DNA from 2 places in the Micromonospora sp. CNZ299 genome. Region 2 is predicted to be linked to the other one. Evidence: riboswitches for the same ligand, from Rfam matches in the RefSeq annotation. Region 2 holds a riboswitch; the other holds the start of a gene.

Region 1 (5,908 bases), 4.0 Mb from region 2:
ATGTGTTCTTCCTCCGTTGATTGCTGCTGGCTGGATGGTCGGCCGCAGCATGGAGAAAGTTCCGGTCTCAGGGCACGTTGATCGTGAACTCGGCGGTGTGCACCTTGCCGGCGACCTGGAAGTCGAAGAACGCCCGGTACCGGCCCGAACTCGGCGCGGTCAGCCAGAACTTGACCGACCCGTCGACCAGCTCCGGCTCGGGGTGGACGTGCACGTACCCGAGGTCGCCCTCGCGGACGACGACCAGGTGCCCGTACGCGCCCAGGTACGGCTCCAACTGCACCGGCGTGGTCGGAGCGCCGTTGACCTGGAAGTGCATCGGTGCCGTCATCCCCACCGTCGGCGTGCCGTTCATCGACACCGCGTACGGCCCGGCCGTCGTCTCGGCCTGCACCGGCGGCAACGCGGTCGGGGTGTGCGCGCCGGGCACGGTGTGGTCGACACCCAGCACGAGAGGGACCTGCGTGCCGTTGGTCGCGGTGACGGAGAAGTCCGCGTAGACGCGGTAGCCGCCGGGCCGGGCCAGCGTCACAGGGACGCTCCAGGTGCCGTCCGGCGCCATCGTCGGGTGCAGGTGCTGGTAGCCGGACAGGTCGCGGCCCACCACGATCAGGTGCAACGGCTTGTCGTGTACGACCGCGAAACGGGTCGCCGGCTGCCGGTCGGTCCCGACGATGCGGAATCGGTAGTCCGCGCGTACACCGGGGGGTTGGGACCGCTCCAGCGGTTGCAGGGTGTACCCACCGGCGCTGACCGTCGTCCCGGTCGCCAGCGTCTCGCCCGTTGCGCCGTCACCGCGATGCGTGTGCGGCCCGGTGCCCGCCGGGTGTTGGTGCCCGTCGGTCGCGGACTGCGCCTGCCCCGGGGCGGGCGGACCGCCCGCGGCCGGACGGGCGTTGCCGCCCGCCGGGCTCTCGTCGCCGGTCCCGATGCGAGCCAGCCCGAACCCGGCCAGCAGGGCGATCACCAGCCCACCGACGAGCAGCGCCAGGTGGGTGTTGCTCAGGCGGGACCCGGGTGTCACGGCGGCGAGGTCCGTGTCGGGCCGTGGGCCGGGGTCGACCGTCGCCGCGCCGACCGTGGTGGCGGGGGCCTTCGCCGCCGCGTCGGTGGCCGTCGGATCGACCGCGACGCCCGTGCGGGCGGTGACGACCGCGTTGCCCTTGCGCGCCGCCGGCACGGTGGTGGGTCGCCGCCTGTCGCCCGTGGCCTGCCCCACGGTCGCCGCGCCGACCTTGCCGCCGCTGGGCTTGGCACCGACGGTCCGGCCGGCGCCGCTCCTGTTCGTGGAACGGGCGCCGCCGCCGCGTCGACCGGAGGTCGCCGACGAGGTACGGCCCCGGCTGGTGGATTTGCCGGCGGAAGCCGATCGGCGACGCCAGACGACGAATCCGGCCGCCGCCCCGGCCGCCGCAACCGCGACCGCCCAGCCGGCCCAGGCCAGTGCCCCCGAGTCGCTCTCATCGGTCGACCCGGTCGGCGGGGCCGCCGCAGCCGCGGACGGCGGGGCCGCGGACTCGGCTGCGGTGGTCGGCACCGCTGAGCCCTGCCCGGATGACCCATGCTGCTCGGTGGCGGCCACCAGCGCCGGGTCCGGCTGGGTCGACGGCGGGCTCCACCCCTGCGGCGCTGCCGTCACCCGACCGTTGTAGCGGAAGGTCAACGTGCCCCGCACGGTGTCGCCGTCGGAGGCGACCGACAGGTAGCTCACCGAGTACTGGCCCTTGGCCGGCAGGTGGGAGACGGGAACCACCGCGGGGAACCCCGTCGTGTACTCCCGTGGCTCGAACTGTCCGTTGACCAGGAAGTACTCCCGCACCGGCTTGTCCAGCGGCTTCGGCTCCCCGTACGACCAGCCGTTGTCGACCCGGACGCCGCCCGGGGCGGTGATGGTGAAGAACGCGTTGGCGGCGGCCTTCTCGGTGAAGTAGAGCTGCACCGACGTCAACGGCTCGTTCACCGTGGCGCCGCTCGCCGGAGTGGACATGGCGAGAGTCCCGTGAGCTGCGGCGGGTTGGGCGGACGCGAGGAGGGCGACCGCCGAGGCGAGGAGGAGCGCGAGGAGGCCCGAGACCACCCGCCCGCAAGTCTGAGGGAGACGACGCATTTGAATATCCTCACCGCCGTGAGACTTTTTTCAAGAGGTGGCGATCTTTTTCCTCAGATGGCAAAAGTTGATGACGAGGCCGCCGCGCGGCCGCGATGCGACGCGCCAGGCGGACGGATTCGCTGGCCAGCTATGCCGTCGGCGGCGCTGGTTCGCCCCGTCGTGACCGACTGGGCGTCGCAAGAGGGAACCCGGTGGAAATCCGGGGCTGCCCCGCAGCGGTGAGTGGGAACGACCGCCGTCATCAGCACTGGGCCAGCAGGCCTGGGAAGCGACGGCCAGTAGGGGACGGGCGCGACCGGTCAGGCCCGCGAGTCCGAAGACCTGCCGGCGCCGCGTACACAACGATCGCCGGCCGAGCGCCGTCGGCGTCGCACCTGACCCTGTCGCAGATCATGGACTAGCACCACACCAACCTGATGGGTACGGTGCACGGCGGCCGGATCCTCAACCTCATCGACTCCGTCGCCGGTGTGGTCGCCGCCCGGCACTCCGACGGACCGGCGGTGACCGCCGCCATCGACGAGACCGCGTTCCTGCGCGCGGTGCGGGTCGGCGACGTCGTGCACGTCGACGCCCGGATCACCTGGGCCGGCCGCAGCTCGATGGAGGTGGCCGTCAAGGTGACCGCCGACCGGTGGGACCGGGCGGTGCCGCCCACCGACGTGGCCACCGCCCACCTGGTCATGGTCGCCATCGACGACGACGGCCAGCCTCGTACGGTGCCGCCGTTGCTGCCGGAGACCGACGGGGACCGGCGTCGGTACCGGGAAGCGGAGATCCGCCGGGAGCACCGCCTGGCGCTGCGGCGCGCGCTACTCGACGGCGCCGACGGCTGAGACGTGCTCGGTCGGTCCGTCGCGGCGCTGCCGATCCGAGGAGCCGCCCTGCGCGTGAGCGGGACCAGAGCGTCGTCTAGGTCACCGCAGTTCAGGAGAGAGGCCGCCTAAGTCTTGCTTCTACGTCTGCCACCCAGGCGGGGTGACCAACCGGGTGACGACGTCGGGCGCGAGCGACGCCGGACGTCAAGGGACTCCTGCGGACTGCTCACTCCTGCTGCTGGTGCAGCTCGCAACCGGCTGGCAGTTCCTTTACACCGGAACGGTCGAGCATCAGGGACAATCGCGCAGTGAGCTGGGAAGAGTTCTTGTGGCACATGGATCAGCGGCTAGGTATGTATGTCGGACGACCCAGGTACGAGCGAGCGTTCTCGGCGCTGACGGGATTCGCCCTTGCGCGTGGTCGCGGCGAGCTGGCGGCGTTCCAGGAGTGGATGTCCGACCGGCATCACGGCAGCCCCCTGACCTTCTCGGCTCTGGTGCTCGTCGAGACCTTCGGTGAAAATGCCACCGAGGACAGTGTGGTCAGCGATACGGACCACAGGCAGGCCGTCTCGCTCTTTGCCGACTCTTCCGGGAGTTCCTAGGGCAGAAGGCGTTGGCCGACGATCAGTGCTGACGCACGGGGCATGCGCCGGGCGGGTGACTATTTGAGTGACGATCACGACGGACGCCGGTCGGCAATCATGGTGGGCCTGCCCCGTTTTGACGGACATCCGAGATCAGGGGACCTGGGGTCTCCGGGAGGATGTCCATCATCATGGAGAGCATGGGGAAGGAGCGGCCGCAGCCTCGGCGTTCGTTCACGCCGGAGTTCAAGGCCGAGATCGTCGAGTTGTGCCAGCGTGGTGACCGCACGCTTCGGCAGGTCAGCCAGGATTTTGATCTGACCGAGACGGCGGTGCGTGAGTGGGTCAAGCAGGCCGAACTCGACACCGGCGTCCGCGCCGACGGGCTGACCACCGACGAACGGGCCGAACTCGCACAGCTGCGCAAAGAGAACCGCAGGCTGCGCGAAGACGTCGATGTGCTCAAACGGGCGACGGCTTCTTCGCGAAGGAGACCCGGTGAACGTCTTCCCGTTCATCGCCGCGGAGCAGGCCGGCAAGCACAACGTCAAACGTGCCTGCGAACTGCTCAAGGTCTCCCGATCCGCCTACTACCAGCAGAAAGCCGGCACCCAGTCGCAGCGCGAGCGGGTCGATGCCCAGCTCACCGACAAGATCACCGTGCTGCACGAACGGTCCAAGGGCACCTACGGGGCGCCGCGGATCCACGCTGACCTCACCGACGCCGGTATGCGGCACGGCCGTAAACGCGTCGCCCGGCTAATGCGCACCGCCGGACTCGCCGGCAAGAGCCCACGCCGCTGGCGCACGACCACAATCCCGGATCCGGCCGCCGGGCTCCGACCTGACCTGGTCGGCCGCGACTTCCGTGTTGATCCCGGCGTAATCGATACCCGCTGGTGCGGCGACATCACCTACATCAACACCTGGCAGGGCTGGCTCTACCTGGCCACCGTCATCGATCTCGCATCACGCCGGGTCGTCGGCTGGGCCGTGGCCGACAACCTCAAGACCGACCTGGTCGACGCCGCCCTCGCCGACGCTCTCGCACGCCGCCGACCCGAGCCCGGGCTGGTGTTTCATTCCGACCGCGGCACGCAATACCTCAGCGCCCAGCATGCCCGCCTCGCACACCGTCACGACATCCGCCTGTCCGTCGGACGGCGCGGACAGTGCTGGGACAACGCAGTCGCCGAATCGTTCTTCGCCACCATCAAAACCGAACTCCTGCACCGCCAGGCCTGGCCCACCCATCAAGCCGCCCGCCAGGCCATGCTCGAATACATCGAGGGCTAGTACAACACCCGCCGCCGACACTCAACCCTCGACTACCTCAGCCCTGCGGCCTTCGAGGCCACCAGCTCACAACCGCTACCGATCGACCAAGCCGCCTAACTAAGATCAACACAACGACCCTGTCCGTCGAAACGGGTCAAGCCCAGGCTCATTGGCGTCCCCAAGGGAGTGCACATGCCCAACGTGGCCCTCATCGCCGGGCCGGTAGTCGACCTGGCTTCCGCTGCGTCGGCTCTGGCAGCCACCACCGGCCTACAGGTCGTCAGCGCAGGAAACGTCTTCCGCGAGCACGTGCAGCAGCAGACTCCGCTGGGCGAAGAGGCGAACGGGTATATGCAGGCCGGACATCTTGTCCCGGATGAGCTGGTGGTCAGAGCCGTCGCTGAAGCCCTAGCCAACGTTGGCGGCGGATGGGTGCTGTACAACTTCCCTCGCAAGATCTGTCAGGCCGAGTTGCTGACGCAGAGCGGTCACGTCCCCGACACAGTGATCGAACTCGTCCTGACTGAGGACCAACTCCGCCTCGCCGTTCACTGCCGCGTAGAACGACGGATAGAATTGAACCTCCGGCAAGCCGAGCGACGCCAGGAACTCCTGCTTATGTACACGCATTCACAGGAAAACTACCAAGAGCAAATCGAGCCGTTGCGCGCCTATTACCGGACCCATGGCCTGTTGCAAACCGTCAATGGCTTCGGCGACTTCGAAGACGTAGCAGCCAGACTGATCCCAATCGCCTCCGATGGCCAACGCCACCCGTGAGATCGGGCAGGTAGGCCGGCTGTCGGCCGCCGTGGGAGGACTTTCCTTACGTCTATCAAGGCGGCCCTGAACGGGCCGCACGCGCCGCCGCCTGGGCGCGCGTCCGTCGCTCCGCTGTCGCTCCACGCCGGCCACGCAGAACGCCCGGCGGCTGGCGCGGAGAGCGCGGTAAGCCCGGGGGCCGCCGTAGACGGTAGCGCCGAGGGTGGTTGAGGTTGGTGGGCCGGCAGCCGGCCGGGCCGCGCCCGATCGGCGCGGCGTAGGGAAGGGCACGCCGGGTCCGCGCGGCGGGTCGCGCCGGCAAGGTGGTTGCGGTTACCGCGCCTCCGGCGGGG
Region 2 (5,908 bases):
CGTCGTTGCTGGATGAGGCGGGGTCGTTGACGATCACGTCGCCGTCGGCGGTGAAGCCGACCACCACGAACAGGTGCCCGGAGGTGCCGTAGTTCGCCCCGTCCAGCTCACTGGCGAGGAAGGACTGGCTGGTCACGACGGGGATGCCGGCGGCGATGAAACGCTCCAGCTCGTCCAGCGAGTGCAGTCGGGTCACCCGACCCTCCAGGCCCGGGAAGCTGGCCGCGTACGCGGTGTTGAACGGCCAGTTGCCGGCGCCGTCGTACGCGTAGTCGTAGGTCATCCGGGCCGCGTGGTTGACCGTCGGGTCGGGGTAGGTCGGGTCCACCCAGGAGGTGTCGGCCTCCGATGGCTTGCGACCCCAGTACTCGACCACCATCTCGGTGGAGGTGGGTGAGCACCAGGCCTCGCCGCCGCCGTCGTACTCGGGGTAGTGCCCGGAGTGCACGTTCTGCGAGTAGCGCGGCACCGGCAGCTCGACGCCCCAGGCGATGTGCCCGGCGCTCGGGGTCACGGTGAACCGGTCCGGCACTGTGGAACTCATCGCGCCGAGCATCCGCACCACCGGTGCGGCGGTCTGCCCGGGTGCCCGGTAGAGGGTCAGCCGCAGCTGGTACGACCGCAGCAGCACCCCGGCGGTGGCGTCGTCGATGCTGAAGGTGTCGGTCCAGATCGTCGACCAGGGGTCACCCTGCCGGTTGACGCTGGTCCGCTTGATGTCGGTGTCGCCGGAGGCCCAGCGACCCATGACGTACCACGGGGTCTGGTCGCCGCTGGTGTAGCTGCCCTGCATCTCCACCTGGATCCAGGTGCCGGCGGGGGTTTCCGCGTTCCAGGAGGCGATCAGCTCGCTGGCGTCGAACCCGACCCGGGTCACCGGTGAGGTCCAGGTGCCGTACTCCCAGGTGCGGGTGGTGCCGGTGTGCGGGTCGGCATACTCGGTGGTGCCGGCCGGACGGGCCAGGGTGAGGCCCGCTCGGGCGCCGGGCACCACGCGGGTGCCGGACCGGCTGCCCCGGTGCCAGTCGGCGGGCCCGGACCAGTCCTGGAAGGTGATCTGCTCGTCGTGGGTGGCGGCGGGCGGGCGGGCCGCCGTCGCTGGCGCGCTGGTGGCGAGCAGGGTGAGCGCGGTGACGCCGGCGAGGGCGGCCGCGTGCAGGCGGGATCTGGCCATGGGTGCTCCGCGGTGTCGAGAGGGGCATCGTCGCTGGTCAGTTTCCCGCTTGGAGGGAAGTTTCGCCAGATGTTCCCGAGTGGAAAATCATTGCCGCCGGGATGATCGGCTCGGGATGGACAAGGCAGCGAAGGATATTGATATGACCATGTGACAGGTGGTGAAGTGTGCTTCACCGAGCGGGATCTCCCGCCCATCAAGGAGGTAGTTGATGGCCCTCCGCACGCCCATCCCTCTCCGCCGCGTCCTGGTGCTCGCCGTCGTCACCGGGCTGGGCATCGTGACCGTCGCCGCCGGTCCGGTCGCCGCCCGACCCGCACCGGACCGGTCCACCGAGCCGGCCGCCGCCAGCTACCGGGTGCTCGGCCCCCGGACCCTCGCCGACCGCAACGCGGTGGCCCGCACCGGAGCCGCCATCGACTACTCCGAACACGGAGTCCTGCACATCTCGGCGACCGCGGGTGAGGCCGCAGAGATCGGCAAGCTCGGCTTCCGGCTGGAACCGCTGGCCCCGCCGCCCAACGCCGAGCGCGGCGCCGGCGAGATCGGCACGATGGCCTTCCCGCCCGCCGACTCCAACTACCACGACTACGCGGAACTGACCGCCGTCGTGAACCAGGTCGTCGCCGACCATCCGGCGATCGCCCGCAAGATCAGCATCGGTTCGTCGTACGAGGGCCGCGACCTCATGGCGGTGAAGATCTCCGACAACGTCGGCACCGACGAGAACGAGCCCGAGATCCTGTTCAACTCCCAACAGCACGCCCGTGAGCACCTGACCGTCGAGATGGCGATCTACCTGCTCAACCTGTTCACCGACAGCTACGGCTCCGACTCCCGGATCACCAACATCGTCAACGGCCGGGAGATCTGGATCGTGCCGACGGTCAACCCGGACGGCAGCGAGTACGACATCGCCACCGGGTCGTACCGGTCCTGGCGCAAGAACCGGCAGCCCAACAGTGGTTCGTCCAACGTCGGCACCGACCTGAACCGCAACTGGTCCTACAACTGGGGTTGCTGCGGCGGCTCGTCCGGCACCACCTCCTCGGAGACCTACCGGGGGCCGTCGGCGTTCTCCGCACCCGAGACGCAGGCGCTGCGCAACTTCGTCAACGGTCGGGTGGTCGGTGGCGTGCAGCAGATCAAGGCCAACATCGACTTCCACACGTACTCGCAGCTGGTGCTCTGGCCCTACGGCTACACCACTGCGAACACGGCGACGGGCATGAACGCGGACCAGTACAACACCTTCGCCACCATCGGCCAGCAGATGGCGGCCACCAACAACTACACCCCGGAACAGTCCAGCGACCTCTACATCACCGACGGGGACAGCATCGACTGGATGTGGGCCACCCACAACATCTGGGCGTACACCTTCGAGATGTACCCGGGCTCCTCCTCCGGCGGCGGCTTCTACCCGCCCGACGAGGTCATTCCAGCGCAGACCTCGCGCAACCGGGAGGCGGTGCTGCTGCTCAGCGAGTACGCCGACTGCCCGTACCGGGCCATCGGCAAGCAGGCGCAGTACTGCGGCAGCGGCGGTGGCGGCACCACGGTCTGGTCGGACACGTTCGAGACCGCCACCGGCTGGACCATCAACCCGTCCGGCACCGACACCGCCACCCTCGGCGCGTTCGAGCGGGGCGCCGCCCAGGCGACCACGTCCTCCGGCGCCAAGCAGCTCACCCCGTACGCCGGATCCAACGACCTGGTGACCGGCCGGCTCGCCGGCTCGGCAGCCGGTGACTACGACGTCGACGGCGGCGTGACCAGTGCCCGGTCCCCGGCGGTGACCCTGCCGTCGTCCGGCACGCTGACCCTCTCGCTGGCCTGGTATCTGGCGCACGGCTCGAACGCCTCGTCGGCGGACTACCTGCGGGTGAGCGTGGTGCACAACGGCGGCACCACCGCGCTGCTCACCCAGGCCGGCGCGGCGACCAACCGCAACGGGAGTTGGGCGGTGGCCAACCTCAACCTCACCCCGTACGCCGGGCAGTCGGTCCGCATCCTCGTTGAGGCGGCGGACGCCTCCGGCGCCAGCCTGGTAGAGGCGGCTGTGGACAACGTCACCATCACGTCCTCCTGATCAGGTGGGGCCCCGCTCCGCCCCGCGGGGCCCCACCACCCTCTTCCGAACACCACCAACTCGGACATACGCCCTCCGACGGTCACCGTGTGACGGTTCCGGGGGATCGACTCGCGGCGATCGGCGCGTGATCGATCCGGCACGTCCCGGCGGTGCGCTACCGTCTTACCGACCAGTCCGCAGCGAAGCCGGTGCGAAACCCGGCGCTGTCCCGCAACTGTGATGCCCCACCCGACGGTGGGGACGAGCCAGGTCGCCTGCGGATCGGTCGCGAAACGCGCTCTCGAGGAAGGGCGCCTCGTGGGCGGGCGTACGAAAGTCCTGTCGGCGAAGCACCACACTCCTCGACCGACAGGAGGCCCCATGTTCAGACGTACCCCTCGGCTCTTCGCCGCGACCCTCGCGGTCGCCGCGCTGGCCCTCGGCGCCTGCGCCGAGAAGGCCGACGACAAGCCGACCACCGGCACCGCGGCCGCCGCGTACCCGGTCACGGTCGGCACGCTCACCCTCGACAAGCGCCCCGAGAAGATCGTCGCGCTGTCGCCGACCGCCACCGAGATGCTCTTCGCGATCGGTGCCGGCCCGCAGGTGACCGCCGTCGACGACCAGTCCAACTACCCGGCCGACGCGCCCAAGAGCGACATCTCCGCCTTCCAGCCGAACGCCGAGGCGATCGCCGGCAAGAACCCCGACCTGGTGGTGCTCTCCGACGACCGCAACAAGATCGTCGAGCAGCTCGGCAAGCTGAAGATCCCGGTGTACCAGACCCCGGCGGCCACCACGCTCGACGACACGTACCGCCAGATCACCGAGCTGGGCACGCTGACCGGGCACGCCGACCAGGCCACCGACGTCGCCAGCCGGATGAAGGACGACATCGCCAAGCTGGTCAAGGACGTGCCGCAGCGCGCAGAGAAGCTCACCTACTACCACGAGCTGGGCCCCGAGCTGTACAGCGCGACCAGCAAGACCTTCATCGGCACGCTCTACAGCCAGATCGGTCTGACCAACATCGCCGACCCCGCCGACGCGGACGGTAAGAGCGCCGGCTACCCGCAGCTGTCCCAGGAGTTCATCGTCAAGGCCAACCCGGACTTCGTCTTCCTGGCCGACTCCAAGTGCTGCCAGCAGAACGCCGACTCGGTCAAGGCGCGCAGCGGCTGGTCCGGGCTCACCGCGGTGAAGAACAATCAGGTGGTCGCACTGGACGACGACGTCGCCTCCCGCTGGGGGCCGCGGGTCGTGGACCTGCTCCGGGTCATCATCGACGCGGTCGCCAAGGTGCCCGCGTGACCGTCGTCCGTCGGTGACCGGGCCGCTTCCCGCGGCCCGGTCCGCCGGACCGCCGTCCGCACCGCGCCCCGCCGGGCTGCCGTCAAGGGCCCGGCCCGCCGGGCTGCGCAAGCGGTGGCTGGTCGCCGGGGTGTTCGCGGTGCTCGTCGCGCTCGTCGCCGGGGTGTCGCTCGGCCCGGTCAGCCTGCCCGCAGGCAGCGTCGCGGCCGAGCTGCTCAACCTGATCCCGGGGGTGCACCTCGACAGCGGTCTCTCCGAGCGGGAGATCGCGATCGTCACCGAGCTGCGGTTGCCCCGGGTGGTGCTGGGCCTCCTGGTCGGCGGGCTGCTCGCCCTCGCCGGCGGCTGCTACCAGGGCGTCTTCCGCAACCCGCTCGCCGACCCGTACCTCCTGGGCGTGGCCGCCGGCGCAGGCCTCGCGGTCACCGCGGCGATCGCCCTCGGCGGCGCCGGGCGGCAAGGCGCTATCTCCGGGCTGCCGATGACCATCCCGTTGGCAGCCTTCGCCGGGTCACTGCTCGCCGTCACGATGACCTACGTGCTCGGCGCGGCCGGCGGGCGCGGCGGCTCACCGGCGATGCTGATCCTGGCCGGAGTGGCGGTCTCCGCGTTCCTCTCCGCCGGGCAGACCTACCTGCTGCAACGACACTCCGACAGCATCCAACCGGTCTACTCCTGGCTGCTCGGCCGGCTGGCCACCGCCGGCTGGCACGACGTGCTGCTGGTGCTGCCGTACGCCGCTCTGACCACTGTGGTGGTGCTGCTGCACCGCCGCGAGCTGGACGTCCTCGCGGTCGGTGACGACGAGGCGAGGAGTCTGGGCCTGCACCCGCAGCGCACCCGCTACCTGTTGATCGCCGCAGCCTCCCTGGGCACCGCTGCGGCGGTCTCCGCGACCGGCCTGATCGGCTTCGTCGGCATCATCGTGCCGCACACCGTCCGGCTGCTCGCCGGGTCGAGCTACCGGGCGATCCTGCCGCTGTCACTGCTGTTCGGCGGTGCGTTCCTGGCACTGACCGACGTGGTGGCCCGCACTGTCGCCGCTCCGTCCGAGGTGCCGATCGGGGTGGTGACCGCCCTGCTGGGCGGCCCGTTCTTCGTGATCGTGCTGCGGACCGCCCGACGGGTGCTCACGTGAGCCGCGATCCCACCGCCGGCCCGCCTGGCGGTCGCCCGCCTGGCAGCCTTCCGTCCGGCGGTCCTTCGTCCGGGGGTCTTTCGTCCGGGGGTCTTTCGTCCGGGGGTGGTGACGGCGGTGTGCCGGCCGTCGAGGTGCGCGGGCTGCACGTCGACCTTGGCGGCACACCGATCCTGACCGGCGTCGACCTCACCGTCGCCGTCGGCGAGTG

What was found. A riboswitch is a leader RNA that binds a small molecule or an ion and turns the genes downstream of it on or off. The one in region 2 is predicted to bind cobalamin.
Region 1: it holds a riboswitch for cobalamin, as region 2 does, so the genes downstream of both, CLT68_RS25875 (acyl-CoA thioesterase) here and CLT68_RS08100 (ABC transporter substrate-binding protein) in region 2, are expected to answer to the same signal.

Annotation. Positions count from the first base shown of each region.
Region 1 covers NZ_PEFG01000001.1:5,671,458-5,677,365, reverse strand. The annotation lists gene CLT68_RS25885 (copper chaperone PCu(A)C) at 1-2, opposite strand, end outside; gene CLT68_RS25880 (copper resistance protein CopC) at 68-2,107, opposite strand; cobalamin riboswitch at 2,239-2,453, shown strand; partial or broken gene CLT68_RS25875 (acyl-CoA thioesterase) at 2,503-2,946, shown strand; gene CLT68_RS25870 (hypothetical protein) at 3,237-3,533, shown strand; partial or broken gene CLT68_RS33960 (transposase) at 3,695-3,901, shown strand; gene CLT68_RS25860 (IS3 family transposase) at 4,014-4,811, shown strand; gene CLT68_RS25855 (nucleoside monophosphate kinase) at 4,986-5,573, shown strand.
Region 2 covers NZ_PEFG01000001.1:1,691,238-1,697,145, forward strand. The annotation lists gene CLT68_RS08090 (C39 family peptidase) at 1-1,174, opposite strand, end outside; gene CLT68_RS08095 (M14 family metallopeptidase) at 1,386-3,266, shown strand; cobalamin riboswitch at 3,423-3,545, shown strand; gene CLT68_RS08100 (ABC transporter substrate-binding protein) at 3,630-4,559, shown strand; gene CLT68_RS08105 (FecCD family ABC transporter permease) at 4,636-5,697, shown strand; gene CLT68_RS08110 (ABC transporter ATP-binding protein) at 5,817-5,908, shown strand, end outside.